DNA from 3 places in the Acidovorax sp. SRI_002 genome. Region 3 is predicted to be linked to each of the others. Evidence: predicted binding sites of a transcription regulator. Region 3 holds the regulator's gene; each other region holds the start of a gene.
The links. The regulator sigma-54, encoded in region 3, starts transcription at its own class of promoters, with help from an activator protein. The targets are predictions, from matches to a motif close to TGGCANGNAANCTGCTTT.
Positions count from the first base shown of each region.

Region 1: the regulator sigma-54 is predicted to act here: its motif matches at 2,502-2,519, upstream of AC2YJX_RS12385 (ammonium transporter).
Region 2: the regulator sigma-54 is predicted to act here: its motif matches at 3,249-3,266, upstream of AC2YJX_RS13845 (transglutaminase family protein).

Region 1 covers NZ_JBYCZW010000004.1:239,497-249,141, forward strand. Annotated here, with positions in the region: gene AC2YJX_RS12370 (PilC/PilY family type IV pilus protein) at 1-417, shown strand, start outside; gene AC2YJX_RS12375 (type IV pilin protein) at 447-890, shown strand; gene ribD (bifunctional diaminohydroxyphosphoribosylaminopyrimidine deaminase/5-amino-6-(5-phosphoribosylamino)uracil reductase RibD) at 916-2,025, shown strand; gene AC2YJX_RS12385 (ammonium transporter) at 2,590-3,792, shown strand; gene AC2YJX_RS12390 (phospholipase D family protein) at 3,899-5,818, shown strand; gene AC2YJX_RS12395 (tRNA dihydrouridine synthase) at 5,987-6,949, opposite strand; gene AC2YJX_RS12400 (hypothetical protein) at 7,195-7,746, shown strand; gene AC2YJX_RS12405 (methyltransferase) at 7,865-9,040, opposite strand; gene AC2YJX_RS12410 (GNAT family N-acetyltransferase) at 9,058-9,579, opposite strand.
Region 2 covers NZ_JBYCZW010000004.1:561,461-571,105, reverse strand. Annotated here, with positions in the region: gene AC2YJX_RS13845 (transglutaminase family protein) at 1-3,236, opposite strand, end outside; gene AC2YJX_RS13840 (alpha/beta fold hydrolase) at 3,418-4,140, shown strand; gene AC2YJX_RS13835 (FAD-binding oxidoreductase) at 4,312-5,697, opposite strand; gene AC2YJX_RS13830 (ABC transporter permease) at 5,799-6,719, opposite strand; gene AC2YJX_RS13825 (ABC transporter ATP-binding protein) at 6,716-7,516, opposite strand; gene AC2YJX_RS13820 (ABC transporter substrate-binding protein) at 7,629-8,627, opposite strand; gene AC2YJX_RS13815 (creatininase family protein) at 8,715-9,578, opposite strand; gene AC2YJX_RS13810 (RidA family protein) at 9,608-9,645, opposite strand, start outside.
Region 3 covers NZ_JBYCZW010000008.1:275,658-285,302, forward strand. Annotated here, with positions in the region: gene AC2YJX_RS22325 (THUMP domain-containing class I SAM-dependent RNA methyltransferase) at 1-1,052, opposite strand, end outside; gene AC2YJX_RS22330 (acyl-CoA thioesterase) at 1,049-1,531, opposite strand; gene AC2YJX_RS22335 (RNA polymerase factor sigma-54) at 1,599-3,188, opposite strand; gene lptB (LPS export ABC transporter ATP-binding protein) at 3,188-3,985, opposite strand; gene lptA (lipopolysaccharide transport periplasmic protein LptA) at 3,997-4,650, opposite strand; gene AC2YJX_RS22350 (thiol:disulfide interchange protein DsbA/DsbL) at 4,759-5,415, opposite strand; gene AC2YJX_RS22355 (SPOR domain-containing protein) at 5,496-6,140, opposite strand; gene argS (arginine--tRNA ligase) at 6,150-7,859, opposite strand; gene AC2YJX_RS22365 (PsiF family protein) at 8,063-8,431, shown strand; gene AC2YJX_RS22370 (DUF2214 family protein) at 8,510-8,956, opposite strand; gene AC2YJX_RS22375 (dicarboxylate/amino acid:cation symporter) at 9,160-9,645, opposite strand, start outside.

The sequences.
Region 1 (9,645 bases), on a different contig from region 3:
CCGGTGAAGAAAGGCTGGTACTTCAACTTTCAAGTAACCAGCGAGCGTGTGCTGCGTCCGATGAGTTTTTTCGATGCAAGCAACAATTTGATGGTTTTTTCAGTTACTCCAGCGTACGGTGGCAACGGTTCTACTGACGAAACCTGTGAACCGGCAGGCACGCCAGAGAAAGCCTACCTTACCTTGCTCAATATCATGGATGGCAAGAAACCAGGCGTACAGGTTATGGACCGCAATGGTGATGGCTTCTACAACACCACAGACGATGGCGTGTCACGGATGACACTGCCACCCGGAGCTGTCAGCAATGTAGCCGGCAAAAAAACCATTACGCTCTCCGGAGGAGACAACAAGCCCGACAAGCTTGCACGCATGCCCGAGCAACCTGCACGCCCCAGCTGGCGCCAGCTGCAATAATCGGTGCTTCAACCAGGGAGCAAAATCATATGCATAAAAAGCACCAAGGCTTCACGCTGATCGAGGTGATGATTGTGGTGGCCATCATTGGCATCCTCACCGCAATCGCCATACCTTCGTACAGCGAGTACATCCGACGCGGGCACCGTGCTGACGCGCGCGCTGGATTGCTACAGGCGCAACAATGGTTGGAGAGAGCCTCCACTGCCACCGGCAGTTATCCAACTGCTATTCCAAATTCCCTCCAGTTTCGCCGTTCGGATGGGACTCTGGACCCTACCAAGCGCTATACCATCGCCATTGGTGGGCCTGCCACGACGTCGTCATTCACACTGACGGCAACACCGAGGGCTGGCACTCCCCAGGCAGGTGACAAGTGCGGCGACTACACATTGACCCACACAGGGATACGAGGCGCCAACGGGAAAATCCAAACCGACGCTGGCTTTGATGCCACCTGCTGGGACAAATAGCCACTAAGCTACCATCTTGGGCGCCATGATTCATAAAGCGCCCCCCCATATCCACCAAGCGCTTGGGCTCGCCACCCAAGCGCTTTTTGTTTCCAACCCCAACCCTCGTGTTGGCTGCGTGCTTGTCTCTCCAAGCGGCGAAGTGATAGGCCAAGGGTTCACGCAGCATGCGGGTGGGCCACACGCTGAAGTCGTGGCCCTGCGCGACGCCAGCGGCAAGGGGTTCGACACGGCAGGCGCCACAGCCTATGTGACGCTGGAGCCCTGTTCCCACCATGGGCGAACTGGCCCCTGCTGCGATGCACTAATCCAAGCGGGTGTTGCCAAAGTGGTGGCCTCGTTGGCGGACCCAAACCCTTTGGTGGGCGGACGTGGGTTTGACCGGCTGCGTGCGGCAGGGGTGGAGGTCGTGGTCGGCCCTGGGGCTGAAGAATCCCGAGAACTCAACATTGGTTTTTTCAGCCGCATGATCCGGGGTACACCCTGGGTGCGGCTGAAAGTAGCAAGCTCGCTGGATGGCACTACCGCCCTGAACAATGGCGCCAGCCAGTGGATCACGTCCCGCGCTGCGCGGGCGGATGGACACGCGTGGAGGGCCAGGGCGTGTGCTGTATTGACGGGCATTGGCACCGTGCTGGATGACAACCCCCGGCTCGACGTCCGCGAAGTTCCCACGCCACGCCAGCCCCATGTGGTGGTGGTGGACAGCCAGTCGCAATTGCCGACCGACGCCAATCTGCTAATGAAAGGGCGCGATTGTTATGTCTACACGGCCTCCGACAACGAAACCAAGAAGGCCGCCTTGCAAGCCTGTGGAGCCACGGTGATCTACCTGCCCAATGCGAACGGCAAGGTCGATCTTTCGGCAATGCTCAAGGACCTGGGCCAACGGGGCATCAACGAGCTGCATGTAGAGGCTGGGCACAAGCTCAATGGCTCTCTGGTCCGAGAAGGCCTTGTCGATGAGCTGTTGCTGTACCTGGCACCACGGCTTTTGGGTGCGGGACGGGGAATTGCAGACTTTGGCCCGTTGACGGCCTTGGCCGATGGGCTGGCGCTGGAATTCAAGTCCGTAGAGACCTTGGGCGCGGACTTGCGTGTTGTGGCACGGGTGCAGGGACGCGACAGTTTCTAATTCCCCCACCCCACACTCCCGGCAGGCACGGGCTTCGCCATGCGGAAGGTAAATAATGGGTGGGGCAACGACCGAACAACAGCAGCTGGTGGGCTCTGCGGGCGCATCCCAGTGGGAAGTGCCTGCAAAACAACGCAAGCCCCCAGCCGCAAGGGGCGCTCAACCGCGCAGCACAAAGATGACCCGCCACCACCACCCAGCTCAGCCCACCTCCGCAGAAGACGACAGCCTCGGCAAGGCGGCTGCGTTTTGATACTAAAAAAACTCTCACAAAGACACCAGCGCCAAACTCGCTCAAAACTTGGGCTTTGCACAAGCCAGATACCTCGCAACTTTCACTGGATGGCAGTTGCGCGCTCGCGCCGTCGTCATCGCTGCTGGGCGGCGGCGACCCTCGCGGCACGGCCCATTGTCACCTCTCCTCCCCAGCCCTTTCCGCACCACACCAAAACAGTGCAAAACAACGCACCATTCTTTGGCGCGATTTTTGCTTCAATTTGGTGCAAATCTGGTAGCTAGGCTCGAAACGCACCAGAACAGATCAACCAATCGCGCGAGGACGTTATGGAAGCACTCAAACAGGGCACTGATGCCCTGTTCATTCTTCTGGGGGCCATCATGGTGCTGGCCATGCATGCAGGGTTTGCCTTTCTGGAACTGGGCACGGTTCGCAAAAAGAACCAGGTGAATGCGCTGGTCAAGATCCTGGTGGACTTTTCGGTGTCCACAGTGGTGTATTTTGTGGTGGGCTACAGCGTGGCCTATGGCACGCATTTCTTTGTGAGCGCGGAATCGCTGGCGCAGCAAAACGGCTACGCACTGGTCAAGTTCTTCTTCCTGCTCACTTTTGCGGCTGCCATTCCGGCGATCGTGTCGGGCGGGATCGCGGAGCGGGCCAAGTTCTGGCCCCAGCTGATGGCCACGGCGGTCATTGTGGGGTTTGTCTATCCGTTCTTTGAAGGCATTGCCTGGAACCAGCACTTTGGGGTGCAGGCCTGGATCAAAGGACTGACGGGCGAAGAGTTCCACGACTTTGCGGGCTCCATCGTCGTGCATGCCATGGGCGGGTGGATCGCCCTGCCGGCCGTGATCCTGCTGGGCTCGCGCGCCAACCGCTACCGCAAGGACGGGGCCATCTCTGCCCACCCGCCTTCCAACATCCCGTTTTTGGCGCTGGGCGCCTGGGTGCTGGTGGTGGGATGGTTCGGCTTCAATGTGATGAGCGCACAGACCGTGGACAAGCTCTCCGGCCTGGTAGCGGTGAACTCGCTGATGGCCATGGTGGGCGGCACGTTGGCGGCGTTGGTGCTGGGCAAGAACGACCCGGGCTTCGTGCACAACGGCCCGCTGGCCGGGCTGGTGGCTGTGTGCGCGGGCTCCGATCTGATGCACCCGCTGGGAGCGCTGGTGGTGGGTGCCGTGGCGGGAGCAATCTTTGTGGTGATGTTCACGCTCACCCAGAACCGCTGGAAGATCGATGACGTGCTCGGCGTGTGGCCGTTGCATGGCCTGTGCGGCACATGGGGCGGGCTGGCAGCAGGCATTTTCGGCAGCAAGGCGCTGGGTGGGCTCGGTGGTGTGAGCTTCTCGGCCCAGTTGATCGGCAGCACCCTGGGCGTGGCCTGGGCGCTGGTAGGTGGCCTGGTGGTGTATGGCATTCTCAAGAGCACGGTGGGCCTGCGGCTCACGCAGGAAGAGGAATTTGACGGGGCTGACCTGTCGATCCACAAGATCAGCGCCACGCCAGACCGCGAAGTGAGCTGGTAAGCCCGGCGAGGCGCTGAGAAGGCCACTGCCAACCTGGCAGCCGCTGTGGCGGAGTTGGCGCCGCGTCTGACAAGCGCGGCCACCGCCACACGGTCACAATCGCGCCATGCTTTTATCGACCCCTGCCATTCCAGCGTTTCTGGGCAACACGGCCCGCTACGGCTGGCTGGCGCTTTTGGCCGTCATCGTCGCAGGCGCAACCAGCGGCTGCGCCGGCCTGCCCAAGGACGTGGAGCGGCCGGTGTCGAGCGCCCTGGCCTCCCCCGCAGGGACGCCCCTGGGCCAACTCGTCGAGGAGCGCCGGGCATCGGCAGGCGGCCGCCACCCCTCGGGGTTCCTGCTGCTCAGTGGGCCACAGGCAGCCTACAGCAGCCGCCTGGCGCTGGTAGATGCCGCGCAGAAAACGCTGGACCTGCAGTACTACGCCATCCATGCCGACGCCAGCACCGAGCGCCTGCTGCTCAGTGTGGTGGCCGCAGCCCGGCGCGGCGTGCGTGTGCGGGTGTTGCTGGACGACTTTCACAGCGTGGGCCGGGATGCGCAGGTGATGCGCCTGGCCTTTGTGCCCAACATCGAGATGCGCATGTTCAACCCGCTCACCGGGACACGGGGCTCGCCGCTGGGGCGCATGTTCAGCGCGTTGAGCGACTTTTCGCGGGTGCAGCAGCGCATGCACAACAAGCTCTTCATCGCCGACAACGCCATGGGCGTCACCGGGGGCCGCAACCTGGGGGACGCCTATTTCGGCAATGCCGACTCCGGCAATTTTGTGGACCTGGACGTGCTGGCCGCAGGGCCTGTGGTGCAGGATCTCTCCCGCAGTTTCGACAGCTATTGGAACAACGAGCGCGCCTACCCCGTGCAATCGCTGGTCACGCGGGAGGAACTGGACATTCTGCGCGAGCGCATGCGCAACTCAGATGCCGTGCAGCGCGAGCGTATCGCAGGCCAGGGTGGCGCCCTGGCACCGGACAGCCAGCCCGTGCAAGACGGCCGGCGAACCACCGCCGCCCAGCGTGCGCGCATCTGGGACTACCAGCCCATGGACCTGGCGCAAGCGCAGTTCACCTGGGCCCCGGCAGCGGTGCTGGTGGACAAGCCAGCCAAGATTCCGCCCGATGGCACCTCCCTGGCCGCGCTGCCTGAAAAGCCCCCGGCCCGGGCCACGCCCCTCGCCGTCGTGTCGCGGGGCGCTGCGCGTGCGCCAGCCAAGGCCCCCACCGAAGCCCTGACCGTTGCTGCCGGGGCCGCTGCCCCACCCGAATCGTCAGCGCCCAATCCCGCCAACGGCATCCCATCGGCCACTGCAGCAGTGTCTACCCCCGACCCTGCAACTCTTGATGCCCAGACCGATACCGTGGTGGATGGGCTGCTGCACCTCATGGGACAGGCGCGGCGCGATCTGCTCATCATTTCGCCCTACTTCGTGCCAGGGCCTGACATGAAGCAGGCCTTTGCAGCCGCACGCGCGCGGGGCGTTCGGGTGCGGGTGCTCACCAACTCGCTGGCCTCCAACGATGCACCCATTGCCCACGCAGGCTATGCGCGCCACCGGCCCGATCTGCTGGCCATGGGCGTCGAGCTGTACGAAATGCGCAGCGAGCTCACGGGCGTGCTGCGCGGGGCACTGGGCTCCACGGGCAGCACGGGGGGGCGTGATGGGACCAGCGGTGCGGCCAGTTCTGTCGGCAGCTCACGCGCCATGCTGCACTCCAAGATTCTGATCATGGACGGCCGCCTGCTGGTGGTGGGTTCGATGAACCTGGACATCCGCTCGCAGCGGCAGAACACGGAGATCGCGCTGCTGATCCGCAGCAGCGACCTGTCACGCCGCGCCACCACGCAGATCGAAACGGCATTGCGCGAAGCCGCCTGGCATGTGCAGTTGCGCGATGGCGGCCAACTGGTGTGGCATGCCCCCGAGGGCAGCGGCCTGCCAGATGCCACCACCGAACCCGATGCCAGCGCGCCACTGCGGCTGATGCTGCAACTGCTGAGCCCGCTGGCGCCGGATCACCTGCTCTAGGGATGGCCTGCATAAAACTCCCTGCGGTCGGTGATAGCGCGGTCTCGGGCGGTCCGCTGCGTTGCTTTTCTTGCCAATAGCACCGCTATTGGCAAGAAAAGACGCCTTGCGGTCTGTCCCGATCCGCACTACCACCGACTCGCGAGGGTTATGCAGGACATCCCTAGATCAACCCTCGGCTGGCTGCAATGCATCCACCCACGCGGTGATCGCCCGCTGGTCCGTCATCGTGCGCACGCGCTGGTAGGCGACCTCGGCCTCCGGAAAGCGCCTGCGCAGGAGGTTGAGCCATTGTTTGAGCCGCCCCGCGCGCTGGCGTGGTTCCAAGTCGTCACACACCAGTTGCCAGAAGGCCGCCAGGTGCGGCAGCAGGTCGGCCCAGGCCACCGTGTCCGCGCCGGGCTGCCCCGCATCCGACGCGCGGATGGCCCGGGCCAGGCCGGGGTCAGCCACCATGCCGCGCCCGAGCATCAGCGCATCGCAGCCCGACACTTCGCGGCAGCGCTGCGCGTCGGCCACGGTCCAGATCTCGCCATTGGCCACCACGGGGATGCCGACCGCAGCGCGGATGGTGGGGATGTGCTCCCAATACGCTGGGGGCCGGTAGCCGTCGGCCTTGGTGCGGGCATGCACCACCAGCTCAGCAGCGCCGCCCGCCTGCATGGCCTGCGCACATTCGCGCATCAGCCCGGTGTCGTTGAAACCCAGGCGCATCTTGGCGGACACGGGCAGGTGCAGAGGCACGGCGCGGCGCACAGCGGCCACCACGGTGGCGATGCGTTCGGGCTCCTGCAGCAGCGCCGAGCCCCCGCCGTGGCGGTTGACAACCTTGGCCGGGCAACCAAAGTTCAGGTCGATCCCCTCGGGCCCCAGGGCCGCCAGGCGTGCGGCGTTCTCAGCCATGCAGACGGGATCAGAGCCCAGCAGCTGCGCACGCACCGGCACACCGGCCAGCGTGCGGCTGCCGTTGTGCAACTCCGGCACGTAGCGCAGAAACACCTTGTCCGGCAGCAGCGTGCCGGTGATGCGGATGAACTCCGAGACGCAGCGGTCCACCCCGCCCACGCGGGTCAGCACATCACGCAGCACAAAATCCAGGAGCCCCTCCATGGGGGCAAGCAGCAAGGTCATCGCGAGAAAGGCCACCGGGCCCAGCACCCCAGCACAGAGCGCGGCCCGCACACAGCCAAAATATGAATCAAAAGGGCCCTAGCGCTTTATGGATAAGCGCAAGCAGCTATTAAATATATAGCAAATACTGCTTTTGCAGCCATGCTACGACCAGGGGCAGCCCGCCATTGTGCGGCAGCGAGGTCATCACAGCGTCATGGCGGCTTGCTGCAATCTCCGCCATTCACCCGTGAATGGAGACCCCCATGCTGCTACAAAAAACCGAAAAAGCCCGCCTGGAACTCTTGCCCGGCGTACGCACCCTGAGCCTGCGGGAGCGTTCTCTGCTGCTTCTGGTGGATGGCAAGCCGCTGTCCGACTTGCAGGCCATGTACAACGGCATCGGCGCGCAGATTGTCGACAACCTCATGCGCCAGGGCTACCTGGCCGGCCCCGCCGATCTACCGCCGCCCTCCGCCGCGCAAACCGCTGCACACAATAAGCCATCCATCCAGCGCCCGGAGCCCGGCGATGCCCTGCGCTCCCTGGCCGGTGCACGCATGTACCTGTTCGACACCTGCGAGCGTCTGTTTGTGCGCCGCGACCCCGTGCTGGCGCAGCAGTTTCGCGAGGCGCTGCGCGCCGCCAAGGACCGCGCGAGCATGCTGGACGTGGGCGAAGCCATGTTTGAAGAAGTAGCGATGACCGCGGGGGCCGAACGTGCTGCCAGCCTGCGCGAAAGATTCGAGCAGTTGCTGCCTTCTGCACCTTCGGCCTCCGAGCCGTTTGATTCGACCCAACCCTCAGCACTGGCTTGAGGGGTAGGTTTTTTGAAACGTGTCTTGCGCAAAACAGGGTTCAGGCAAGCGGTTCACCCCATGGCGAGGCGGCTGTTGCATCCGGACTTGCGTAGGTCCTGTGAAAATGACTCCGTGGTCAGGCTGCAGCCAGCCGCCACAACGAAGTGACCTCCGCCGCGCGGGCAGCGTGCAGGGCGTCACCCGCATCGGCCGCCTTGGCGTGGTGCGGCTTCACATCGTGCCGGCCACGCACCACCAGCCCCGCATCGGCAATCCATTCGAGCAGTTGCGCGCGTGGGCGCAGACCCAGGTGTTCGGCCAAATCCGACAGTATCAGCCAGCCCTCGCCGCCAGGCTCCAGATGGTCGGACAAACCCGCCAGAAAGCCTTTGAGCATGCGGCTGCCTTCGTCGTACACCGCGTGCTCAATGGGCGAACTGGCCCGTGCGGGCACCCACGGGGGGTTGCACACCACCAGGGGCGCGCGGCCGGGCGGAAACAGGTCGGCCTGCAGCAGCTCAACCTGTGGCATGACACCGAGGCGCTGCAGGTTCTCCCGCGCGCAGGCCAGGGCGCGCGGGTCCTGGTCGGTGGCCACCACGCGCTGCACCCCACGGCGTGCCAGCACGGCAGACAGCACCCCCGTGCCCACACCAATGTCAAAGGCCAATGTCTTGCTAGGCAGTGCCGTGTCGGCCACCAGGCCCACGTATTCGCCGCGCACGGGCGAGAACACGCCGTAGTGCGGGTGGATGCGGTTGAGCGGCGGAGCGCCAAGCGCTGGCACTTCTACACCCTTTTTGCGCCATTCGTGCGCGCCCACCAGGCCCAGCAACTCACGCAGCGTGGCCACCGAGCGCTCGCCCGTGGCCGGGCCCCAGGCTTCGGTACAGGCCTGGCGCCAATCGGGCGCGCGGCGCAGGTCAATGGTGTAGTCGCCTTCGAGCGGGATGAGCACCGACGCCAGCACCCGCGCGCGCTGCGCCTGCGCCTGGCGGTGCAGATGAAAGGCTTCGGCGGGGGTGGCGGCAGCAGCTTTTTCGGCGGCCTTGGCGGCGGACTTGCGGGGTTTGGCCGATTTGCCCGCCTTGCCGGACTTGGCATCGGCCCGGCGCATCAGCGCCTGCAGCAGCATGCGGGCGTTCTGGAAGTCGCCCTGCCACAGCAGCCCCGTGCCTTCACAGGCCATGCGGTAGGCCGTGTCGGCGGCCAAGGTATCGTCGGCGGTGACAACCCGGCGCGGGGCCGGGGCACCACTCTCGGAGCGCCACTGGGCTTGTTGAATCTGGCCCTGGCGGCTCCATTCGATCATTGAGTGCCTTTGCGTGACTACGCGTTGATGGGGCGCTTCAGGCGCACTTCTTCGATCTTGACGCCCCCCACCACAGCCGTCTTGGCGGTGGAGAGTTCGCGCTTGAAGCCCGCCAGTTCGTGAAACCGGATGGCGCGCTCGTTGCGCAGCGGCACCCACGCCGTAACGTTGGTGCAACCTTCTTCCTGCAGGCCGTCGCGGGCAGCATCCCACAGAGCCAGACCCACGCCTTGGTTCCAGTGGGTAGGTGCGGCGTAGATGGCCCAGATTTCACCAGTGGTGGGGCGGGATTTTTCATCGCGCGAGCGGTCGTAGCCGACAAAACCGACGATCTTCTCGCCGTCCACGGCCACCTGGACCTGGGGCTCGCAATATTCAATGGCCTCGCGCCAGTAAGCCTGGCGCTTTTCGACCGACATGGATTTCAACTGCTCGTCTGGCACCAGCCCTTTGTAGACCTCTTGGGCTGAGACGGTATGGATCTGGGCAATGGCTTTGGCATCGCGAAGCGTGGCGGGACGAACCTGGATACTGGACATGAAAAAACCGAACGAAAACAGGGAAAGAAAAAACGAAAGGACCGGCATTGTCGCCGCAAACGGTTT
Region 2 (9,645 bases), on a different contig from region 3:
TGGGCGCCAATGGTCGGGTGCAAGGCCGAGGGCGGGTTCCAGGCCTTGTAGCGCACACCGGCCACAAATTCGCCGGTCGTGCCCGTGCTTTGCAGCGGCAGCGGCTGGCCGTTGACGGTGACCACATGGCGGCTTTCGTTCATGCCCGTCACGCGCACCTCGATGCGCTCCAGCGACGAGTCCACATAGCGCACGGTGCCGCCCGCAGAGCCTTCCTCGCCCATCACATGCCAGGGCTCCAGCGCGTTGCGCAGGGTCAGCTCCACGCCCATCGATTGGACGGTGCCGACCATGGGGAAGCGGAATTCGAACTGTGGCGCAAACCAGGCGGGGTCGAACGCGTAGCCTGCAGTGTTCATCTCGGCCATCACGTCGTGCATGTCCTGCTGGATGAAGGTGGGCAGCATCCAGCGGTCGTGCAGCTCGGTGCCCCAGCGGGCGGCGGGCGCGCGGTAGGGCGCCTTCCAGAAGCGGGCGATCAGGGCGCGCAGCAGCAGCTGCTGCACCACGCTCATGTGGGCGTGGGGCGGCATCTCGAACGCGCGCAGCTCCAGCAGGCCCAGGCGACCGGTGCTGCTGTCGGGCGAGAACATCTTGTCGATGGAAAACTCGCTGCGGTGGGTATTGCCCGTCACGTCCACCAGGATGTTGCGCAGCGTGCGGTCCACCAGCCAGGGCGGCATGTCCTGGCCGTACAGGGCGCGGTTGGATTCGATCTCGCGCAGTGCGATCTCCAGCTCATACAGCTGGTCGTTGCGCGCCTCGTCCACGCGCGGCGACTGGCTGGTGGGGCCGATGAACAGGCCGCTGAACAGGTAGCTCAGGCTGGGGTGGTTGTGCCAGTACAGCAGCAGGCTGGCCAGCAGCTCGGGCTTGCGCAAGAACGGCGAGTCGGCCGGTGTGGCGCCGCCCATCACAAAATGGTTGCCGCCGCCGGTGCCGGTGTGACGGCCATCGGTCATGAACTTCTCGGCCGACAGGCGCGTCTCCCACGCGGCCTGGTACAGAAACTCGGTGTGCTGCACCAGCTCCTTCCAATGGCTGGAGGGGTGGATGTTCACTTCGATCACGCCCGGGTCGGGCGTGACTGCCAGCACCTTCAGGCGTGCGTCGCGCGGGGGCGGGTAGCCTTCGAGCACGATCTTCATGCCCAGCTCTTCGGCCGTGGCTTCGATGGCGGCCAGCAGGTCCAGGTAGTCGTCCAGGCGTGCCAGGGGCGGCATGAACACGTACAAAACGCCGTACTTCTCGCCCACCTTCTCCGCCTTGGGGCCGCTGGCGCGGCGCGGGTCGCGCACCTCCACGCACAGGGCGGTGCGTGACAGGCCTGCGGCCGACTGGAACTTGCCCGGGGGCTGCACGCCCGCATGGGGGTCGGGCTGCCCTGCCTGGCGCGCGTGGTCGCCGCCCGCAGTGCCTTGCGCCATGCGGCGTGCCTCGCCCGGTGCGGTGGCGCCCGCCAGGTAGGGCAGGTCGCGGTCGCCGGTGACAGGGCCCGCTGGAACGGAATACCGCGCACGCAGCGTGGCGGCAGCGGCCAGCGGGCCCTGGGGTGCAGTCGGGTCTTGCGCGATCAGGTGATCGGTGTCCGACGCCTTCACCCAGGGCAGGGCGTCCAGCGGCAGGCGGTAGCCCATGGGCGAATCGCCGGGGATGAGCAGCATGCGGTCATCGCGGAAGAACCACGGCCCGGTGCTCCACACGCTGCCCACCAGCGTGCCAGCGCCTTCGCCTGCCTGCAGCGGCAGCACGTAGCCCACCACGCTGTCGAGTTTTTGCTCGAACACGCGGCGAAGGCGTGCGCGCTCCAGCTCATCGTCCAGGCGCGCGTCAAACGGGTCCACGTTGACCGGCAGGCGCCGCTCGCGCCACAGGTAGTAGAAGGTGTCTTCATAACCGGGCTGGATGTAGCGGTCGGTGATGCCCAGCTTGCGCGTGAGGTGGCGCACAAAACGTTCGGCGTCGGCGCTGGTGTAGTGCGAGGGGTTGCGTTCGTCAGCAAACAGCGCGGGGTTCTGCCACGCGGGCTGGCCGTCGGCGCGCCAGCAGATCGACAGTGCCCAGCGCGGCAACTGCTCACCCGGGTACCACTTGCCCTGGCCAAAGTGCAGGAAGCCGCCCTGGCCGTATTCGGCGCGCAGCTTGTGCACCAGCTCGGTGGCAAAACCGCGCTTGGTGGGGCCCAGGGCGTCGGTGTTCCACTCCGGCGCGTCGCGGTCGCCCACGGCCACAAAGGTGGGCTCGCCGCCCATGGTCAGGCGCACATCGCCCGCCACAAGGTCGGCGTCCACCCGCTCGCCCAGCGCCAGCACGGCCCGCCACTGGGCTTCGGTGTAGGGCTTGGTCACGCGGGGCGATTCAAAGATGCGCGTCACGCGCATCTCGTGGCTGAACTCCACCTCGGCCTTGTCCACGCCGCCTTCAATCGGCGCGGCCCCCGAGGGCTGGGGTGTGCAGGCCAGCGGGATATGGCCCTCGCCCGCCATCAGGCCGCTGGTGGCATCCAGGCCGATCCAGCCCGCGCCGGGCAGGTAGACCTCGCACCAGGCGTGCAGGTCGGTGAAGTCGTGGTCGGTGCCGCTGGGGCCATCGAGCGCCTTCACGTCGGGCGTGAGCTGGATCAGGTAGCCCGACACAAACCGCGCCGCCAGCCCCAGGTGGCGCAGCAGCTGCACCAGCAGCCAGCCCGAGTCGCGGCACGAGCCGCTGGCCTTTTGCAGCGTCTCCTCGGGCGTCTGCACGCCGGGTTCCATGCGGATCAGGTAGCGGATGTCTTGCGAGACCTGCTGGTTGAGCTTGACAAGGAAATCGATGGTGCGCTGCTTGCTGCGGTCCACCTTGTCCAGATAGGCCTGCACCAGCGGTGTCATCGGGTCGGTGGCCAGGTACGGTGCCAGCTCCTGCTGCACATCGCTGCTGTAGTTGAACGGGATGTTCTCGGCCTCGGGCTCCAGGAAGAAGTCGAAGGGGTTGTACACCGCCATTTCCACCACCAGGTCCACCGTGACCTTGAACTCGCGCGTCTTCTCGGGGAAGACCAGCCGCGCCTGGTAGTTGGCAAACGGGTCCTGCTGCCAGTTGATAAAGTGCTGCGCGGGCTCGACCTTGAGCGAGTACGAAATCACATTGCTGCGGCAGTGGGGCGCGGGCCGCAATCGGATAGTCTGTGGCCCGAGGCCGACCAGCCGGTCGTATTGGTAGTGCGTGACGTGGTGGAGCGCGGCGTGGATAGGCATATGCAGGCCATGCTAGCAAGTCCCGAGCCATCGCGGGCAACTATTCCAAGGGCGGTGACAAGCGGTCATCGGCTGTTCACAATGTGCGGTCCGTGCCCCGCTGCTGGGGCTGTCTCTCTCTCTCTCTCTCTCTCTCTCTCTAGCTTATCGCGCACCAACTTGGTGATGCCCTGATTCACCCATGTCCCATTCCCCCCAACTTCTGCTCCTGCCCGGCCTCGCGGCCGATGAACGCATGTGGCGCGGCGTGCTGCCGCTGCTGCCCGCCGCGCTGCGCCCCGCTGTCGCCACGGCCCACCAGGATGTGGGTCTGCACACCATCGAGGACTTTGCCGCCCGGCTGCTGGCACAGCACGCGGGGCCACTGGTGCTGGCCGGTGCATCGATGGGCGGCATGATCGCCATGGAAGCCGCGCGCCAAGCGCCGGAGCGTGTGGCCGGGCTCGCGCTGCTGGGCACCACCGCGCGGCCCGAGACGCCGGATATGCGGGCGCTGCGCGAAGCCGCTATCGAACTCTTTGAACAAGGCCGCCTGCGCGAAGTGATCGAGCCCAACGTGGCCTTTGCCTTTCATCCTGACAACGCCACGCGGCCTGAGCTGGTGCAGGCCTATCTCGACTTTGTGCTGGACGCAGGCGCCTCCCACCTGGTTCGCCAGAACCGCGCCGTCATCCATCGGCCCGATGCCCGCCAGCACCTGCCCGGCGTGGTCTGCCCGGTGCTGGTGGTATGCGGCGAGGCTGACCAGCTCACGCCGCCCGAATGTTCGGCTGAGATTGCGGCGCTGGTGCCCGGTGCTGAGCACCACCTCTTGCCGGACAGCGGCCACATGCTGACCATGGAGCAACCTGAAACGGTGACACGGCTGCTGGTGCAGTGGTTGGCGCGCAGCGGATGGATCTGACCTGAGCTTCCTTCCTCTCGCCTTGTGGACGAGGGCGCAGTGGTGGGCGGGATGGACTTAGAGCGGCTCAAAAAACTCAGCGAAACGGCCATCCCTAGGCGTTCGGCCTCAGGCAGTACAAGGAGTACGGCAAGGTGGGACAACGACGCCAGGGAAGTTTGTGAGGCGCTCTCAGGCAGTTTGTCGCGCTGGCTTTGTCTCGGGCGCCAGTTGTGTTTCCGCATACCAGCTGCGCAGCTTGCCGGGGTTGAGCAGGCCCTGCGGGTCGAAGCGGCGCTTCATGCCCACCACGGCCGGGTCCAGGTTGTTCTGCTTGCCGTCTTCTACGATGTACACATGCGGGTTGTTGATCTGCACGCCGTGGTCGCGGTAGATCTGCATGATCTGGTTCAGGCGTTCTTCGGTGGTGTAGCGGATGATCTGCAGGCCGCTGCAGTTGAAGGCGCCTTCCTTGGTGCGCAAGAATTCCAGGTGCATCATCACCTCGCCCTTCAGCGCTGCCTCCAGCGCCTTCACCTGCTTGAGGCGGTGCATGGGGTTGAAGCCGCTCTGGATGTAAGTCAGGCCCTTGTCCACCTTGAGGGCGTGCAGGGTGGTGTGGTTCCAGGTGTATTCGAGCAGCGTCTTGTGGCTGCCGGCCACTTCGTCGGCGGTCTTGCGGTAGGTAATCTGGCCGCCGTGCTGAGCCACCATATCGCGCATGCCGGCTTCGGAGTGCGGGGCTACCAGCATCAGCACCGCGTGCTGGTCGGCGGGCAAGTGCTCGGCCAGGCTGGTGAAGTATTGCGGGATGGGTGCGGCCAGAAAACACACCTCCTTTTTCTCCAGCCCGGGGGCGCTGCCAAAGCGGTCGGCAAATTCCAGCGCGTCGTCAAACTTGTCGAAGGTAGCGATGCATTCGGTCCACTCCACGGCAGGGGTCAGGGCCACTTCCAGCTCCAGCACGATGCCGTTGGTGCCGTAGGTGTGGTGCTGCAGCATGGCTTCGGGGCCGTGCAGTTCGATGATCTGCGGTTCGGGCTCCACCGTCATCGCACGCACGGCCAGCACGTTGCCAGGCGCGGCCAGCGGGCCGTGGTTGATGGAGCCTGCCCCCCCAAAGCCGCCGCCAAACAGCCCGCCCAGCGTGGCGCTGCGGTAGGTGCTGGGCAGCCAGCGCAGCTCTTGCCCATGGGGCTTGGCCTGCGCATCAAAGTCTGCCAGCCGGATGCCCGACTGCGCGCGGCCCACACCGCCGCGCACCCAGCCAAATGCGTTGTAGCCCGACAGGTCCAGGATCACGCCGCCGTGCAGCGGCGTGCTTTGCCCGTAGTTGCCGGTGCCGCTGCCGCGCACGGTGAGGGGAATGCCCGCGCTGGCGCAGGCGGCCACCACCTGGCGGATTTCTGCTTCGGTGCGCGGGCGCACGGCGATGTCGCCGCGCTTGCCCGCCAGGTCACGCTTGAGCACGGGGCTGAACCAGGCAAAGTCCTGTGAGAGGCGGCCCACGCGCAGCGGGTCGGCGATCCAGTCGAGGCCGGGCAGCAGGTCGGGCAGTTGATGGGCGGTGGTGGTCATGTCGGTATCTCCTTGGCCGCTGGTGGCCGTTTTGGGCAAAAGAAAGCCCTTGCCGCGCGCCACTGGCTGCGCGAGGTTTGTTGGCGATGGGGTTGAAAGGGCTAGTCGTGCGACGTTTCGCTGGCGTGCCAGCCGCCCAGGGCGACACGGGTGAGCCAGGCCATCAGCACGAACAATGCGACCCCGGTGAGCGAGATCAGCAGCAGCGCAGCAAACATGCGCGGGATGTTGAGCTGGAAGCCCGCCTGCAAAATCTGGTACGCAAGCCCCGCACCCTGGCCCCCGGTGCCCGCCACAAACTCCGCCACCACGGCGCCGATGAGCGCCAGGCCGCTGGAAATGCGCAGCCCGCCAAAGAAGTAGGGCAGCGCACTGGGAATGCGCAGGCGCAGCAGCGTCTGCAGCCGCGTGGCGCGGTTGAGCTGGAAGTAGCTTTGCAGATCCGGCTCCACACTGCGCAAACCCAGCGTGGTGTTGCTGATGATGGGGAACAGGGCGACCAGTGCGGCGCAGATCACCATCGAGGCCGTCGGGTCCTTGACCCAGATGATGATGAGCGGTGCCACGGCTACGATGGGCGTGACCTGCAGCAGCACGGCGTAGGGGAAGAGCGCGGTCTCGATGCGTTTGCTCTGCACAAACAGGAACGAGATGAGCACACCCGCCACGGTGGCCACCACAAAGGCCAGCACCGTGATCTTGACGGTGACCCACAGCGAGCCGCCCAGGGCGGCCCAGTCGGTGAACAGCGTCTTCATCATCAAGATGGGTGAGGGCACCAGGTAGGGTGGTAGCTCCATGGCCGTGACCAGCCCCTGCCACAGCGCGATCAGCACTAGGCCGACCAGCACGGGGTACACCACGCGCTGCACGCGGGGTTGGGCCATGAGCGGCGGGCGTTTGGGTGTGGCCTTGGCGGCAGGTTTGGCAGCGACTGTTGCAGGCGCTGAGCGCGGTGCGGCTGCGGGGTGGGCGGTGACCACGGGCGACGCCATCGGTGCGGAAGGGAAGGGGGTGCTCATGCCACGGTCTCCTCGGTGTCCACGCTGGCGCGCAGCAGGCTGTCCTGCAGCAGCTTGGCATAGCGGCTGAATTCGGGCGACACCATGAAGTCGGCCGTGCGGGGGTAGGGCGCGTCGATGCGGAACTCTTCGACCACGCGGCCCGGGCGCGCGGCCATCATGACCACGCGGCTGGAGAGGAACACCGCCTCGTGGATCGAGTGCGTCACAAAGATCACGGTGAGCTTCTTCTTGCGCCACAGATCCAGCAGGTCGGCGTCGAGCTTGTGGCGCGTGATTTCGTCGAGCGCGCCAAAGGGCTCGTCCATCAGTAGCAGGTCGGGCTGGGTGACCAGGCCGCGCGCAATCGACACGCGCATCTGCATGCCGCCCGACAGCGCGCGGGGTAGCGCATGGGCAAATTTCGACAACCCCACCAGCGCCAGCGCTTCGGTCACGCGCGCATCGGCCTCGGCGCGGGGCACGCCCGCCAAGTCGAGCGGCAGGCGCACATTGGTCTGCACACTGGCCCAGGGCATGAGCGTGGGCGACTGGAAGACAAACGCCATCTTCTTGCCGCTCTCTTCCAGCTGCGCCACGGGCTTGCGCCACAGGTGCAGGCGGCCGTCGGTGGGCTCCAGCAGGCCTGCCACCATTTTCAGCAGCGTGCTCTTGCCGCAGCCCGAGGGGCCCAGCAGGGTGACGAACTCGCCTTCCTCAATGGTCAGGTCCACCGGCAGCAGGGCCTGGGTGCCATTGGGGTAGGTTTTTTCGGCCGAGAGCACCTCCACGGCGGGTGTGGAATAGGTGGCTGGCATCGGGGTGTGCACCAGCGGCGGAGAGTCAGCGGGGGATGTCATGGTCGCCTTTCGATGGATGCGGCCGGGCGGGCAAAGGGTCGCACCGGCCGCTGTTTCAGGGCTGTCAGGCTCAGGGCAGAACCTTGAGGTCTTTGACGAACGAAGTTGTGTAGGTCTCGGCCAGCTTCACCTTGGCAGGGTCGATGAGCTTGGCGTCCACCAGGAAGTCGTAGCTGGCCTTGGCGCGTGCGTCGGTCATGATGCCGATGCCCATGGTGGCCGCGTCACCCCCGGTGGCCATGCCCATTTCCTTGAGTTTGGCCACGCTGTAGGCGAGCTGCTCGTCGGTCATGTTGGGGTTGTCCTTCTTGATGAGCGCGTTGGCGGGTGCGGGGTCGGCCAGGTAGCTCTTCCAGCCTTCCATCGATGCCTTCACGAACGAGGCCACGGCGGCGCCGCGGTCCTTCACCGTCTTTTCCATGCACGAGATGGTGGTGGCGTACGCTGGGTAGCCCTGGTCGCTGAACATCAGCGTATTGGCCTTGACGCCCGCCTTGGCAATCGCAAACGGCTCGGATGTCAGGTAGCCCTGCTGCGCGGTGTTCTTGTCGGCCACGAAGGGCTGGATGTTGAAGGTGTAGGGGCGCGTCTGCGAGTCGGTGAAGCCGTACTTGGCCTTGAGCCAGGGCCAGTAGCCGCGCTGGGCCGACGAGGCGATCAGGATGGTTTTGCCCTTGAGGTCTTCGAATTTCTTCACGTCCTCGTGCGCGATGAGCACCTGCGGGTCCTTCTGGAACACGGCCGCCACGTTGACCACGGGCACACCGCCTTCACGCATCTGGATCATCTGCAGGTCGCTCGACCCCATCACGCATTCGGCCTGGCCGGCGGCCATCATCTGCACGATGTTGACCTGCGGGCCGCCCATCTTGATGGTCACATCCAGCCCGTACTTTTTGTACAGGCCCGTGGCCACCGCCTGGTAGAAGCCGCCATGCTCGGCCTGCGCGTACCAGTTGGTCATGTAGGTGAACTTTTCCTGCGCGTGGGCCTGCATGGTGCCGACGGCACCAACAGCGAGCAGCGCGGCTGCACCAAGTTTGGAAAGGCGGGAGGCGGTCTTCATCATGGTGGTACTCCGGTAGGGTGGTGGAGGTGGAACGAAGGGACAACGAAGGGAAAAGCGAAGAGGACTTTGTGGTGGCGTTCGCAGGTTTCAGGCCAGTGCGCTGGAGTGCTCCACGTGGCCGGTGTGATGGGCGCGGCCCCAGGTGGGCTCAGTGCGCGGTGCCCACTGCAGCCGATGCAGCTCGGTAATGGCGGCGGCCCAGCTCACGGCCAGCGAGTCGAGGATGGCGTGCCCCTGTTCGGCCGTGGCGGGCAGCGGGTCGCCAATGATTCCGCTGGGGCCGAAGTCGCGCGCACTCCAGGCGCAGGCCGGGCGGCCGTCGGGTGAGAGCAGGGGCGAATCAAAAACGGGCGGGTAGTTGACTACCGCACGCTCCATGTGCACGGTGTCGGGGGCCAGCGCCAGCATCAACGCGGTCTCGGCGTGGCCTGCGTGCATCGCCAGCTTCTTTTCGGTGTCGGACAGGTACTTGCCCGCCACATGCGGCACACGCCAGGTGAAGCTGGGCACCACGATGAAGTCGCCATGGCGCAGGCGCAGCTCGCGCGCGCACATCTCCATCACCTGCGGCTGACCGCCGTGGCCGTTGACGAACAGCAGCTTGCGAAAGCCTGCGCGGTACACCGATTCGCCCACCTCGTTCATGGTAGCCAGCAGGGTCTCGCCGCTCAGCGTGACGGTGCCGGGGAAGTGCAGGTGCTCTTCGGACTTGCCGTAGGTGATGGGGGCCATCGCAAACGCAGGCACATCGGCCGGCAGGCGGGCCAGTGCATGGCCCACCACCCCCGCGCTGATCACCGTGTCCACCGCACACGGCAGGTGCGGGCCATGCTGCTCTGTGGCGCCCGTGGGCAGCACGATGACGATGTTTTCCTTGTCTGGCAGGTCGGCGATCTCGGTCCAGCTCAGGTAAGGCAGGTAGCGGTGGGGCGGGTTGTAGCCGTGCAGCATGGGTGGTTCTTTCGTGAAGGAAGCTGTTGTCAGCGCAAAGGGAGGTAGGCCGTGGCCTCCACCTCGA
Region 3 (9,645 bases):
CCATCCTCGGTCTGCGCCTCTTCGCGGCCCACGGCCATGCCCTGGGCACGGTCGGCGGCGCGCTCGCTGGCGTTGCGGCCTGCGCTGCCTGCAGCAGCAATGCGCTCGCCATAGGGCGGGTTCAGCAGCATCACGCCGGGCTGCTCGCAGGGCGGCATGCGCTGCAGGGCGTCGCCGCCGCGCAGCTGCACGGCATCGGCCACGCCTGCGCGCTCAGCATTGCGCTGCGCAAAATCGACCATGCGGAAGGCCACATCACTGCCAAACAGGGGCACAGCGCTTGTCTGTATTGCGCTTTCAGCTTCTTTTTTAATAGCATCCCAGACATGGGCCTGGAACGGCAGCAGCTTCTCGAACGCAAAACGCCGCAGCATGCCGGCCGGAATGCGGCAGGCGATCTGCGCGGCCTCGATCACGATGGTGCCGCTGCCGCAGCAGGGGTCGTACAGGGGCTGGGGGTTGTCGCCATGCGGGTCCCAGCCGCTGGCGGCAATCATGGCGGCGGCCAGGGTTTCTTTCAGTGGCGCATCGCCCTTGTCTTCGCGCCAGCCGCGTTTGAACAGCGGCTCGCCCGAGGTGTCGATGTAGATCGTGGCCTCGTCGGTGGTCAGGTGCAGGTGGATGCGCACATCGGGCCACTGGGTGTTCACGTCGGGGCGCACCCCGCTTTTGGCGCGAAAGCGGTCGGCCACGGCGTCCTTGACCTTGAGACCTGCGAAGTTGAGGCTCTGCAGCGGGCTGTGCTGGGCGGTCACCTCGACCTTGAAGGTCTGGCGCGTGGTGAACCAGATTTCCCAGGCCACGTCGCTGGCCATGGCATAGAGATCGTTCTCGGAGCGGTACGGGCGGTGCGCCAACTGCACCAGCACGCGCTGGGCCAGGCGGCTGTGCAGGTTGAGCAGCAGCGCCTCGCGCCACGAGGCGCGCAGCAGCACGCCGCCGCGGCCGACCAGCAGGTCTTGCCCCGTGAGGCCGGTGATGCCATGCACCTCGTCGGCCAGAAAGCCCTCCACACCAGCGGCGCAGGGGAGAAAAAGTTGGAGTTGGTTCATGTCGATGGGGAGGATACGCGCTCAGACAATGCGTGGGAATCCGGCGTTCCCGCGCGGGCCAGCAGCAATTGGCGGATGGATTCGGGGATCGGCGCCACCTTGCGGTCGGCCTTGCCGATGAAGACGATGCCGATCTTGCCGCGCGCCACCTCGCGGCCTGAGGTCTTCTCGGTCATGCAAAAGACCAGGTCAAACCCATAGCGGTTGAAGTCCGCAGGCGCCATCTCCACGCGCATGGTTTCACCGTGGAAACCTTCGGACTTGTACTGCGCCACGATGTCGCCGACCACGATGGACAGCCCGCCCACGTCGGCCTCGGGGTAGCCCAGCGACTGGAAGAAGCGCACCCGCGCTTCAGAGACCAGGCTCAGCAGTTGCGCGTTGTCCAGGTGCCCGCCTTGGTTGACGTGGCTGATGTAGATCTGCAGCTCGGTGGCAAAGCCGAAGTGCGGGGGGAGGTCGAAGACGATGCGGGCCATGGTGGGGTGGCGGATAGAAAAACGAAAAATTCAAACAGGGCGAGCCATGCGCCCCCAACCGGGGTACCTACAGCGCCTTGCGCAGGTTGGCCGGCGCGATCTTGAGCGCTTCGCGGTACTTGGCCACGGTGCGGCGTGCGCACTCGATGCCCTGCTCCTTGAGCATCTCGGCGATCTGGCTGTCGGACAGCGGCTTGGCGGGGCTTTCTGCGGCCACAAACTGTTTGATAAGGGCGCGCACGGCGGTGCTGGATGCATTGCCACCCGTCTCGGTGCCAAGGCCGGAGCCAAAGAAGTACTTCAGCTCATACGTGCCAATTGGCGTAGCCATGTATTTGGCGGTGGTCACGCGGCTGATGGTGGATTCGTGCAGGCCCAGTTCGTCGGCGATGTCGCGCAGCACCAGCGGGCGCATGGCCAACTCGCCGTGGGTGAAGAAGCTTTTTTGCCGCTCCACGATGGCGCGCGAGACGCGCAGGATGGTGTCAAAGCGCTGCTGGATGTTCTTGATGAACCAGCGCGCCTCCTGCAGGCGCTGCTGCATGCCCTGGTGACCCTCGCCGCCCTTGTGGCCGCGCAGGGCGCCAGCATAAATGTCGTGCACGCGCAGGCGCGGCATCACATCGGGGTTGAGGCTGACGATGAAGTTGTGCTGGCCATCGCGTCCATTGGCACGCCCGGCTTTGCGCACGATGACATCGGGAATGATGATGTTGCGCTCCACGTCGGCAAAGCGACGGCCGGGGCGGGGCTCCAGGCGAGCGATCAGCGCCATGGCGGCGCGAGTGCGCTCTTCGCCGTCGCCACACAGCTGCGTCAGGCGGCGGATGTCGCGGCGGGCCAGCATCTCCAGCGGCTGCTGACAAATGCGCAGCGCGGTCTGCACCGTGTCGGGGTCAGCATCGCTGTCCTCGTCGGCAGCCAGCGCCGTGAGCTGCAGCGTCAGGCATTCGGCCAGGTTGCGCGCACCCACGCCGGTGGGCTCCAGGCTTTGCAGCAGGCGCTGGGCCACGGTGAAGCGGTGCACCAGCTCTTCGATTTGCTCCAGGTCGTCCGGCCCGGCCAGGCTGATGGCCAGCTCTTCCAGCGGCTCTTCGAGGTAGCCGTCGTCGTTGAGCGATTCAATGAGAAAACGCAGCGCGGCGCGGTCGATCTCGGACAAGCGCAGCGCCAGCGCCTGACGGTGCAAAAAGGCGGTCAGCGATTCATGCGAACGGGCCAGCTCGGTGGCGTCGGCCTCGTCGCCTTCGGAGTCGTTGCGGTTGCGGGCGGGCGCATCCCCGCCCCACTCCGCGTCGTTGGGCGCCATTTCTACCGTGCCGTCACCGCTCCAGTCAGGCTCGTCAGCGCCAGCACTCGGTGCTTCAGCATCATTTTGGCCTTCAGCGCTTGTGCTGCTTGCGCTGATAGCTCCTGAAAATATAGCATCATCGGCGCTGTACTCATCGGGCTGCGCGGGCGTGTCGGCGGCTTCCAGGCCAAACTCCTCGCGCGGAGCTTCGTCGGCATTGCGTTCGAGGAACGGGTTTTCGTCGAGCATCTGCTCGACTTCCTGCGAGAGTTCGAGCGTGGACAACTGCAGCAGCCGAATGGACTGCTGAAGCTGGGGGGTCAATGCAAGATGCTGCGAGACGCGCAGCGAGAGTCCAGGCTTCATCACATCCTGAAGTGTTCGCCAAGGTAAACACGTCGTACCTCGGCGTTGTCCACGATCTCGGACGGCGTGCCCTGCGCGAGCACGCGGCCATCGCTGATGATGAAGGCGTGGTCGCAGATGCCCAGGGTTTCGCGCACATTGTGGTCGGTGATGAGCACACCAATGCCCCGCGCCTTCAGGAAGCCGATGATGCGCTGGATCTCGATCACGGCAATGGGGTCGATGCCGGCAAAGGGCTCGTCCAGCAGGATGAAACGCGGTTGTGTAGCCAGGGCCCGGGCAATCTCGACGCGGCGGCGCTCGCCGCCGGACAGGGCCATGGCGGGCGAGGCGCGCAGGTGGTCCACGCGCAGCTCCTGCAGCAGGGCCGTCAGGCGCTCCTCGATGGCGTCGCGCGAGAGCGGCTGGCCGTCATCACCACGCTGCAGTTCCAGCACGGCGCGCACGTTCTCTTCGACCGTGAGTTTGCGAAAGATCGAGGCTTCCTGAGGCAGGTACGACAGGCCCAGGCGCGAGCGCCGGTGGATGGGCATGTGGGCCACCGATTGGCCGTCGATGCGGATGTCTCCCTCGTCGCTGCGCACCAGGCCCACGATCATGTAGAACGAGGTGGTCTTGCCCGCGCCGTTGGGGCCGAGCAGCCCCACGACCTCACCTTTTTGCACGACCAGCGAAACGTCCTTGACGACCTTGCGGCTGCCATAAGACTTCGCCAGGTGCTGCACCTCCAGGCGGCTGCCCGCCTGGGAATCAGGCCCCAGGCGGCTACCCGCCTGAGTGTCAGGACCGGTACTCACAGCGGGCCCACTCACTTGGCGCCGCCGCCAAGGCTGTTGCTGGGGCGCAGCGCCGGGGCTGAGGCCGGGGACGCCGCCTCGGGGGCCGCCGCAGCGGGCGGTGGATCTTTGGGGGCCAGCACGGCGCGCACGCGGCTGCCCGGCGCGGGGGCATCGCCCGCAGCGTTGGTGGCGGTGCGCTTTCCGTCCACGGAGAACACGTCGGTCAGGTTGTTGTAGACAATCACGGCGCCGGTGATCTCGTCGCTGAGCACAGCGCCCCGGTAGCGGCGCAACTCGGCACGGGTGATGAAGCGCACGTTGTCGGCCTTGCCGTCGTACTCGATGACTTCGCTCTCGCCTTCGATGAACTCATCGGGTGCTCCCGGCAGGGTGTCGCGCTTTTGCCGGAAGAAGGCGCGCTTGCCGGGCTCAGCCGTGACCACACCGTACTGGTAGCCATCGGCATCCTGGCGCACATCCAGCCGCGCGCCACGCAGCACGATGGAGCCCTTGGTCATGACCACGCGGCCAGAGAACACGCTGGTTTGCTTGAGCTCATCATGGCGCAAAGCGTCCGCCTCAATGTTCATGGGCTTGGCGCGGTCGGCCTTTTCGGCATGGGCCACACCGAAGGTGCAGGCCAGGGCCGCGAGCAGGAGGATCGGAAGGAGGCGATGGTTCATAGGGCACGAATCTTGCAATCATTGTAGCCACCCCGTCGCGTTCCTCCATGAAAAAAGCCCGCATGTGCGGGCTTTTGCCAATGGGAACCGGCGGCCGGGCGAAAACCGTCAGCCTTTGCGGGCCACTGTCGCCAGATGTTCCACCACCTGCAGCACGTTTTGCATGCTGCCCGCCATGGTGCCATCGGTGTAGAACTTGCCCGCCACACCCATCGAGGGCACGCCCTCCACACCGTAGGCGTCCTGCAGTTGCGAAGCACGGCGAACCTGGTTGGACACGCTGAACGAGGTGTAGATTTCCTTGAACTTGGCGGCGTCCACACCCTGTTGGGCCACCCAGGCAAAAATTTCGTCGTCCTTGGCCAGCTTCTGCTTTTCCACATGGATGGCGCGGAACACCTTGGCGTGCAGGGCTTCGAGCTTGCCCATGCCTTCCAGGGCGTAGTACAACTTTTGCTGGGGCACAAAGCTCGCGTTGAAGGCCACGGGCATACGACGGACGGAGAGGTCCTTGGGGGCGGCCTTGACCCAGGCGTCGAGCGCGGGTTCAAAGGCGTTGCAGTGGGGGCAGCTGTACCAGAAGAACTCGATCACATCGACCTTGCCCGCAGGCGCGTCGGGCGCTACCGGCTTGTCCAGCCGCCGGAAGTCCTTGCCCTCCTTGAACTGGCGGGCCTGAGCCAGCGCGGGGGTGGCCACTGGCAACGTCAGGGCGGAAGCGGCAACCGCCGAGGCGGCGGACAAAGAAAACTCACGGCGTTTCATGACAAAGACTCTCCTGTTACAGGTCTGGGGGATGTGAGCCATGCCCCCGCAAAAAGTTCAGCCTCCCGAAGCTTGGCGCATCAGCGCTGCACGCGCACCAGCGCCGACTCCAGACCGGCGCCATCGAGCTTCTCCTTGAGCTGCTCGGCGTCGTCGCGCTTGGTGAACGGCCCCACACGCACGCGGAACACCGCCCGGCCATTTTGCTCACGCTCGCTCACGCGGGCCTCCCAGCCCAGCATGGCCAGCTTGGCGCGCTGCGCATCGGCGTCCGCCTGGGTGCGGAAAGCCCCGGCCTGGACAAAGTAGTCGAACGGGTCCAGATTGCCCTTGGCAGCAGCCTTGGCCACGGCCAGATCGCCCAGCGGGTCGGCGCCGGGCTTGGTTTCAGCCTTGGCCTCGGGCTTGCTGGCAGCGGGCTTGGGTGCGGGCGCCGATGCCACAGCCCGCGCATCCGGCGCGGCTGGGGTGGGCGCCGAGGCAGCCACAGCGGGCGGGGCTGCCGGGCGAGCCGGATTCTTGCCATACAAAGGCGAATTGGGATCCCAGTTCTTGTTCTTCTGGGTCTCGGCGGCGTCCATGTCCACGCCCCGGCCATTGCCCTTGTTGAGGAAGGGCACCGGCACCTTGGTCACGTACACCGCCACAGCCAAGGCAGCGCCCAGGCCCACGATGACCCCAACGATAAAGCCGACGATGGTCCCGCCCGTCTGTTGTTTCTTCATAGTGACTGCTTACATTCTGGTTGGAGCCGACACGCCCAGCACGGCCAGGCCATTGTGCAATACCTGCGCGGTGGCGGCGACCAGCGCCAGGCGAGCCTTCTTCACGGCCTCGTCGTCCACCAGGATGCGCTCGGCGTCGTAGTAGCTGTGGTAGCTGGCGGCAAGGTCGCGCAGGTAGAAGGTCACATCGTGCGGGGCTTCGCCGTCGGCCGCAGCCGTGAGCATTTCGGGGTACTTGGCCAGCTGCAGCATCAGCGCCTGGGCCTGTGGGCCTTCGAGAGCCGACAGATCAATATCGTGCAGCGAAGCCACGTCGCCACCGCCAGCCTCTTGCCAAGCGCGCAGCACCGACTGGATGCGGGCATGCGCGTACTGCACGTAGTACACGGGGTTGTCGTTGTTCTGCGCCACGGCCAGGTCCACGTCGAAGGTGTACTCGGTATCGGGCTTGCGGGAGAGCAAGAAGAAACGCACGGCGTCCTTGCTGGTCCATTCGATCAGGTCGCGCAGCGTGACATAGCTGCCTGCGCGCTTGCTGATCTTGACCTCTTCACCACCCTTGACCACACGCACCATCGTGTGCAGCACGTAGTCAGGGTAGCCCTGCGGAATGCCCACGTCGGCCGCTTGCAGCCCGGCACGCACGCGGGCAATGGTGCCGTGGTGATCCGTGCCCTGGATGTTGACGACCTTCGTGAAGCCACGCTCCCACTTGGCGATGTGGTACGCCACATCAGGCACGAAGTAGGTGAAGGAGCCGTCCTGCTTGCGCATGACGCGGTCCTTGTCGTCGCCGTAGTCCGTGCTTTTCAGCCACAGCGCGCCATCTTGCTCGTAGGTCTTGCCATTGGCGACGAGCTTGTTCACCGTGGCCTCGACGCGGCCGCTGGTGTACAGGCTGGACTCCAGGTAGTACTCGTCAAAGTGCAGGTTGAACGCCTGCAGGTCCTTGTCCTGCTCGTTGCGCAGGTAGGCCACGGCGAACTGGCGGATGTTGTCGTAGTCCTCTACGTCGCCGTTGGCCGTGAACTCGCGGTCGTCGGCCTTCACCGTGGCCTTGGCCTTGAAGGCCTCGGCAATGTCGGCGATGTAGTCACCGTTGTAGAAGTTCTTGGCCAGCGGGTTGTCGCTGTCGGTGGGCCAGCAGTCGTCGCCGGGCTTGAAGCCCTTGGCGCGCAGCTGCGTGCTCTTGGTCAGCGTATCGATCTGCACGCCCGCGTCGTTGTAATAGAACTCGCGGTGCACCTTCCAGCCCTGGGTGCTGAACAGGTTGCAGATGGCATCGCCTAGAGCCGCTTGGCGGCCGTGGCCCACGTGCAGGGGGCCGGTGGGGTTGGCCGAGACAAACTCGACCAGCACGCGCTGGCCGTTGTCGGGTTGATAGCCGAAACGCTCGCCAGCGGCCAGCACCTCGCGCACGATTTCCTGCTTGGCGGCGGGCTTCAAGCGAATGTTCAGAAAGCCCGGTCCGGCGATTTCAATGGCATCCACCCAGCGGGTGAAGGCTGGCGTGGCCTCCAGTGCGGCCTTGAGCTGTTCACCCAAGGCGCGGGGATTGAGCTTGAGCGGCTTGGCCAGTTGCATGGCGGCGGTGCAGGCGAAGTCGCCATGGGCCGCCACCTTGGGGGATTCAAACGCCGCCTTGGCGCCAGCGCCAGGGGACAGGACTTCCAGCTCGGCTGCAAGCGCAGCGAGCAATTCATTTTTGGCTGTGAGCATCGGCGGATTTTACGGGGCCGGGCCGGGGCGCTCACCGAGCATGCCGCCAGCACCGCCAAAGCAGCCCTGCGCAGCCAGTACGCAACAGATCGTAAAGAATCATGGCCTGGCCTGCGGCGTGTCAGCCCCGTCTCCAGGGCATACGTTGTAATCGGGCAATCCGACGCAGGTTGCGTCAGATGCCACACTCTACTGGAGCCCCTATGAACAAGCTTCTCTCCCTGACAGCCCTGAGCCTGGTCCTTTCGTTCGGCGCAGCCCACGCTGCCGACGCCCCTGCCGCTGGAGCCAAGGCCGCCGCCCCGGCCACGGCAGCAACCCCCGCCACGCCGGCAGCGCCTGCGGCATCGGCCGCCGCGCCCACCAAGCAGCAGACCCGCATGGCCACCTGCAATGCGGAAGCGGCGGACAAGAAGGGCGACGAGCGCAAGGCTTTCATGAAGACCTGCCTGAGCAACAAGCCAGAAACCCAGCAAAACAAGATGAAGGCCTGCAACGCTGACGAAAAAGCCAAGACGCTCAAGGGCGACGAGCGCAAGGCCTTCATGAGCGAATGCCTGAAGAACAAATAAGCCCTGACAAAACAAAGAAAGCCGCTGCCCGTCAGGGTCAGCGGCTTTTTTCTGGGTGGAACGTCTTTCTTGCGACGCCTACCAGCCCCGCGCCCAGAACACCGCGATCACCGCCACCACGGGCAACACGTGGGACTGGATCATCACGAGGCGGCGTACCTTGGCCACCTCCTGCGCCGCTGGCAGTGCCCCCGTGCTGCGCAGGGCATGGTGCCAGCGGCGAAACACCAGCGAAGGCCAGAAGGACAGAAGAACCATCGCCAGAACGATGGTGATCTTGATGTGAAACAGCGGCTGCGAGAGATACCACGAAGCCCCCTTGATGCCCCATAGGACACGCGCCACGCCGCTGGCGATCATCAGCGCCCCCGCCACACCGTAGATCACATCCAGCCGCGCCAGGCGCTCGACCACAGCGGCGTTCATCCACTCCATGCGGCACAGCGCCGCCTGGCTCGATAAAAAGACCACAAAGGTCAGGATGGCCACCAGGTGCAGGGCGGCGAGGACGGCTTCGAGGGTCATGGGGGTTTCCTTTGCAAAACCCAGGACCTCATTGCGCGCGGCTTTTCTGGAGCCCGGGTGGCCGCCATTTTGCTTGAGGAATTTCGCTACCGCCGCGCAACGCGGCATGCCGGTATGCGTGCCACCGCATTGCGCCCCCCAAAAAAAAGCGGCGCAGACCCGAGGGCCTGCGCCGCTTTGACCGAACACCGGAGCGGACGCGATCAGGCAACCGTGCGGGCCATCGCGCCTGCGGGCACATCCGCAGGCACCACCGGGGCCATGGCAGTGGCCGGGGCGGGCAGAGGATGACCGTTCAGCGCGGCATCCAGGCGCTCATGGTCCAGCGCGTTTTCCCAACGGGATACCACCACGGTGGCCACGGCGTTGCCGATAAAGTTGGTCAGCGAGCGGCATTCGCTCATGAAGCGGTCCACGCCCAGGATCAGCGCCATGCCGGCCACCGGCACTTCAGGCACCACGGCCAGGGTGGCGGCCAGAGTGATGAAGCCTGCACCGGTCACGCCTGCTGCGCCTTTGGAGCTGAGCATCGCCACCAGCAGCAACGCCACCTGGTGACCCAGCGTCAGTTCGGTGTTCGTGGCCTGGGCGATGAACAGCGCGGCCAGCGTCATGTAGATGTTGGTGCCGTCCAGGTTGAAGGAATAGCCCGTGGGCACCACCAGACCCACCACCGACTTGCTGCAACC